Regions from separate parts of the Pseudalkalibacillus sp. Hm43 genome, predicted to be linked through region 2. Evidence: riboswitches for the same ligand, from Rfam matches in the RefSeq annotation. Region 2 holds a riboswitch; the other holds the start of a gene.
What was found. Region 2 has a riboswitch for lysine ahead of ACXQIQ_RS16310 (Na+/H+ antiporter NhaC family protein). Riboswitches for the same ligand answer to the same signal wherever they lie in the genome.
Positions count from the first base shown of each region.

Region 1: linked by a shared signal. The riboswitch ahead of ACXQIQ_RS16860 (aspartate kinase) and the one ahead of ACXQIQ_RS16310 (Na+/H+ antiporter NhaC family protein) in region 2 are both predicted to bind lysine.

Region 1 is NZ_CM135129.1:3,242,097-3,245,274, reverse strand. It holds gene ACXQIQ_RS16865 (response regulator transcription factor) at 1-635, opposite strand, end outside; gene ACXQIQ_RS16860 (aspartate kinase) at 743-1,978, opposite strand; lysine riboswitch at 2,231-2,422, opposite strand; gene uvsE (UV DNA damage repair endonuclease UvsE) at 2,599-3,178, shown strand, end outside.
Region 2 is NZ_CM135129.1:3,134,087-3,137,264, forward strand. It holds gene ACXQIQ_RS16295 (bifunctional metallophosphatase/5'-nucleotidase) at 1-54, shown strand, start outside; gene ACXQIQ_RS16300 (YunC family protein) at 121-426, shown strand; gene yunB (sporulation protein YunB) at 504-1,292, shown strand; lysine riboswitch at 1,384-1,569, shown strand; gene ACXQIQ_RS16310 (Na+/H+ antiporter NhaC family protein) at 1,712-3,178, shown strand, end outside.

The DNA.
Region 1 (3,178 bases), 110 kb from region 2:
GTCTTAATTGAGATGGCTGCATTAGACTTGGATAACTTGTCTCGGATCCGCTTGATATGTACGTCGATTGTCCGATCATCACCCTCATAGTCCAGTCCCCATATGCGTTCAATCAATTGGTTTCTTGTGAAAATTTGTTCTGGATAGCTGGCCAATGTATACAACAACTCAAATTCTTTTAGGGGCATAGTCAACCTTTCGCCATCTACCTGGATTTCTTTTTTTGAGGTGTTCATCGTTACATTCCTTGTTTTCAGCTCATTGGAAGCCTCAACCTGATACCTTCTTAATAAAGCTTTCACTCGCATGACGATTTCCAACGGATCGAAAGGTTTGACCACATAATCGTCGGTTCCTAATTGGAACCCTTTCACTTTATCTTTTGTTTCACCCTTCGCAGTGACCATCAAGACTGGAATCTTGTAGTATTGTCTGATTTCCTCGCATAACTCGTAACCATCCACTTTTGGCATCATAAGATCAATAATCGCCAAATCAATCCGTTCACTTTCCAGTTGTTCTATCGCATCTTGTCCATCCTTCGCTTTCACGACCTGGTACCCTTCATTTCCAATATATAATGAAATCAATTCCAGAATGTTTGGATCATCGTCTGCAATTAATACTCTCACCATGAAACGTGCATCCCTTCATCTTTTTTCAGTAGACGATTCAAGTATACCACCAAAAAAAGTCATAAAGAAAAGCCGTCTCTTTCGACGGCTTCTCTAACACGTAATTGTTAAACGGTACTAACCGGTTTACGTGCTTCCAATTCAAACGCATCATGTAAACATTCAATCGCAGTAATCATCGATGAACTATCGACGATCGTAGAGACTTTGATTTCTGACGTGCTGACCATTTTTACTTTGATTTGATCTCTTGCGAGTACATCGAACATTTTTGCCGCAACTCCAGGGTTTGAAATCATACCAGATCCTACGATTGAAACTTTGGCAAGGTCCCCTTCATATGATACTTGTTCGAAATTCAACTGACTCTGATGCTGACTTAATACCTCAAGTGTCTCTTGTAACGCCACTGAATCGACGGAGAAAGAGATATCCGTTGATTGATTACCGTTCGTATTCTGGATGATGATATCGACGTTGATATGATGATTGGATAACGTCGTAAATAGTGTGGATAAGGTCGCCATTCCATCTGGCAACCCATGTACTGTCACCTTCGTCACGTTGTCCTCGAACGCAATCCCTCTTACCATCAAGTTCCCTTCCATTTCTACTTCCTCCTCTATCCTTGTACCCGTTTCTTTATCTATACTTGATCGTACTTCTAAAGGCACGTCGTAGTTTTTCGCGAATTCTACAGACCTTGGATGCAATACCCCTGCTCCAAGATTCGCTAACTCCAGCATTTCATCGTAGGAGATCGCTTCGAGTTTTCGAGCACCCTTTACAACTCTAGGATCTGTCGTGAAGACACCTGTCACATCTGTGTATATTTCACATTTTTCAGCTTTTAATGAAGCCGCCAACGCGACCGCTGTCGTATCGGAACCACCTCTACCTAGCGTTGCAATTTCCTCATTCTCTGTTATCCCCTGAAATCCAGCGACAATGACAATTTTTCCGGTAGCTAATTCTCCATTGATCCGTTTTGGATCAATATCCATGATACGGGCATTCCCATGAACCGCTTCCGTTTTGATTCCTGCTTGCCAACCCGTAAGTGACACAGCATCATAGCCTCGTTGCTGAATCGCCATCGCGAGTAGGGACATCGATATTTGTTCTCCTGTAGACACCAGTAAATCAAGCTCCCTTTTTGAAGGACTGTCCGAAATGTTGTTTGCGAGTTCAATCAGATGGTCTGTGCTCTTCCCCATTGCTGAAACAACGACGACGACTTCATTCCCTTGCTGATACGTTTCTATGACGCGTTCTGCTACATTCTGAATTCTTTCAACGGACCCAACGGAGGTACCTCCATATTTCTGTACGATGAGTGCCATGCTTCCATTCCTTTCACTGATAAAAATTTATATACGCAAGGGTATACGGTTGATGGTTTCTTCAACTAAATCAAATGCTTTCAAGAGCAACAAAGTTTTGCGAAACAGCCAAAAATTAAAAGGATTGACTCAAATCAAAGTGTGACGGACATTCCAATGAACCACTTTCCTCTCGATCGGAGTTATGGTCGAATTGAAATAAATCGTCAGACTTGAGAGTCAATCCTCAACGTCTGCCACACTTATTCCCTTGCGTGAGATAGTCCTCCATACGACATCAGGGAGATGTGTCGTATGACAGCCCTGCATTTCTTCAATGCAGATCCAGCTGGATGAAAGTTGAGTCCACGAACCAGCTTCGGCGAATTCCCCTTTCCATTGCACTCATAAGAGCTCAACCTCTTCATGCAACGTACTATTGGTTTCCGCGCCTCTACCATCACTTCATCATGAAGTGTGGCCTGAAATTTTAATTGTTTGTATTCTATCAAATACCGGAAAAAGAAACAATAAAAACTTTTTACGAAATGACAATCTCTATTGATTTCTGTTTTCGTTCACATATAGAGAGGGAAGAAGCAAATAATAACGTTATCTTGATTGTGTAAGGAGTTTTATATATGATCCTTCGGTTTGGGTATGTATCGACTGCGCTTCATTTGTGGGAATCTACTCCTGCACACACACTTACCTTTACGAATTGGAAAAAGCTTTCGAAAGATGAACGAGAAGATAAGCTGAAAAGAGTGACTGCACAAAACATTGAAAATACGAAGCGCGCGATTTACTATAACATCGCTCAAGGCATCCATGTGTATCGGCTGTCCTCTTCTATTGTACCTTTGGCAACCCATCCAGAGGTTTTGTGGGATTATATCACTCCATTTCGGGACAAATTCAAGGAAATCGGCGATTTAATTCATCAGTATGGATTGCGTGTCAGTTTTCATCCTAATCAATATACGGTTTTCACAAGTCCAAATGATCGGGTCACCGGCAATGCAGTAAAGGACATGGAATATCATTATGAAATGCTTAAGATGATGGGGGTACATAAACAAGCCAACATGAACATCCATGTCGGTGGCGTATACGGAGACAAGGAAACTGCCCTCGAACGATTTCATCAGAATATTGAGCAGTTGGATCCGAAAGTCAAAACACAGGTCACGCTTGAGAACGATGATAAAACTTACACAT
Region 2 (3,178 bases):
CCCGAAATGCTTCGCGACGTAATAGCCTGGAAATTAAAAACCCTAGAAAGATAGGCAAAGCGCCAACACGCTTTATTCTGCTATGACATATTCATAGTAAGGAAAAGGAGCGTGAGGAAGATGATTACCGTCACCCCGATTGAGATTGACGGGCATTTGTTTACTGGAGTCACAGTTGCATTACCAAAAACAAATTTCATGTCCATCAGTAACGATAAGGGCTATATCATGTGTGGCGCACTAGATGTCGCCTTACTCAACGAAAAATTAGCAGAGCGCAAAATCATTGCTGGTCGAGCAGTAGGTGTTCGAACACTGGATCAATTGCTGGATGCTCCATTAGAGTCTGTCACACTCGAAGCAGAAGCGCTGGGCATTACAGTTGGTACCACAGGTCGAGAAGCCTTGCTTAAAATGGCTCAATGATGATGTTCCCTTTGAAAATAATAGCGATACAACCCCCGTTCATTGCATACATATAGCAATAGATAGGGGGTATTTTTATGTGGCGGATCCGAAGGCGGGCCCGTGCAAGAGGTCCACTGCCTTTTCAATATGTCTTCATCATTTCGTTCATCATCTTTATCTTGTTGACCGCCCAAGCATTATGGCTCGTCGATCGGGGCATTCAACCTGCGCTCATGAAAATAGCCGAAACGGAAACAGAGGATATCGCGCAATTGGCGATACAGAGTGCGGTCAAAAACCGAATTGTAGACTCTGGAAAACTAGACAACTTAATTGTGAACATCCAAGATAACGATGGGAAAGTCGTTGGTGTGACCACAAATCCACAGGTAGTCAATGAAATCCAAGCTTTAGCGACAGCCAATGTACAAATGCTTTTAGAACAAATTGAACAGGGTAAGAAACCTGATTTCTATCGATTTGCAGATGTCGATGTGGAAAGGGAAAATGAACAACAAGCAGGTATCGTCACCGAGATTCCTCTCGGTCGGGCCACGAACAACTCTTTACTAGCAAACTTGGGGCCAAGTATCCCAGTCCGTTTCCGTGTAATCGGAAGTGTGCAAACCGATTGGGTCGAAGAGACCCAAACTTCTGGTATCAATAATACGAAACTAAGAGGATGGATCCATGTGGTCGTCAAAGTACAAGTCGTCGTACCATTCCAGACAGAAGAAAAAGAAATCAAAACGAACATCATGCTATTGTCCCACTTCATACCTGGTGAGGTGCCAGACTATTATGGTCCGGGTGGTTCGGTTCAGCCGACTGTCCCGATAACGGATAGTAATAAAGATGAGAAAGAGGATAAAAAGCCGGAGTAAACGACTCGAATGGTGCAGCCCTTGTATTATTATAGGAATTCTATTATAATATTACATGGCGCGCAAAGATAATATCATAAACCTTATCATCGGATGAGGTAGTGGAGCAAGGAACAAAAGTAGCCTGATGGGAGTATGACATCAATGATCATCAGCGAAAGGGTTCATTGCCGAAACCAGTTACGATTGTCAATGAATGACTGGTTGGGGTTGCACCGAACAGGTGTATCACTGTCACTATTCGGGAAAGATGGAATAGTGGAGAACTACGTGATCGATGGGGGATAACCGTTACAAAGGTAACGATAGGTTATTTTCTATCTATCGTTACCTTTTTTATTTTTACCTAAAAATGAAAAACCGGTTGTTACATCGATTCTGACTTATTTATAGATAAACTAAGGAGGAACATCGAACCAATGGAAAATACAATATACTCACTAATACCACCATTATTGGCACTCTTGATGGTTGCGCTGACTAGACGCGTGCTGTTGTCACTTGGGACAGGCATCGTCGTTGGTGCGCTTATGTTGAATGATTTTGATATTGCTGCGAGTGGTATGAAAATCTTTGAAATCCTGAGAGGTCTGTTCGTCGTTCAAAACGATGCAGGTGCCTGGGAAGTTAACACATGGAATGTCTTCATCTTATTGTTCTTACTCTTATTAGGTATCATGACGTCACTGATTGCGATTTCCGGGGGAAGTCGTGCATTTGGAGAATGGGCGATCAAAAAAGTGAAGACACGCGTCGGAGCTCAAATCCTGACGATCGTGCTCGGTATCATCATCTTTATTGACGATTACTTCAACTCACTTGCGGTCGGAAACGTCAGTCGTCCATTGACGGATCGTCATCGCATCTCACGCGCCAAGCTTGCGTACTATATCGATTCCACAGCTGCGCCAGTCTGTGTCATCTCTCCTGTATCCAGCTGGGGAGCGTACATCATCGGATTGATTGGAAGCATACTAGCTACACATCAAGTTGCTGATTACGGAGCACTAGAGGCATTCATCAGAATGATTCCGATGAATATTTATGCGCTAGCTGCGTTGCTTCTCGTATTTGCGACTGCTCTTTTCAACATCAACCTCTTCTCAATGAAGACGCATGAAGAGCGTGCGATTAAGGAAGGGCAAGTATTAGATCCTGAGAACAAAGCTGTTCCTGGTGAGCAAACTGGACTGCCCGAAAGTGATCGCGGAAAAGTCGGTGACTTGATCTGGCCGATCATCGCACTCATCGTCGGGACAGTTGCAGCAATGCTTTACACAGGTGCCCAGGCGACTGAAGGAGATGTGACTTTGCTTTCCATGTTTGAAAACACAGACGTGGCGAAGTCCCTTGTGTATGGTGGATTGTTCGGATTGGCTGTCACTGTCGTCTTGTTCTTGATGAAACAACTGCCTGGTAAGCATTTCGGCATAGGGATCTGGAAAGGTATTCAATCCATGTTGCCGGCTATCTATATTTTGATTTTTGCATGGGTGATTGTTGCAATCATCGATGAAATCGGCACAGGTAAATATCTTGCTGGTATCGTTGACGGTAATATCAACCTGGCATTCTTACCAGTCCTCTTGTTTTTGATAGCAGGCATCATGGCATTTGCGACTGGAACGTCATGGGGAACGTTCGGCGTCATGCTTCCGATTGCTGGGGAGATTGCTGCAGCAACGGACATTACGTACCTACTACCAGTCCTTGCGGCTGTTCTAGCTGGCTCCGTATTTGGAGACCACTGTTCACCGATTTCCGATACGACCATCTTGTCATCAACAGGTGCGGGAAGTAATCACATCGACCACGTTATGACGCAATTGCCATATGCAATCCTGGCAGCGGTCATCAGCTCGATCGGATTCTTGATTTTAGGCTTC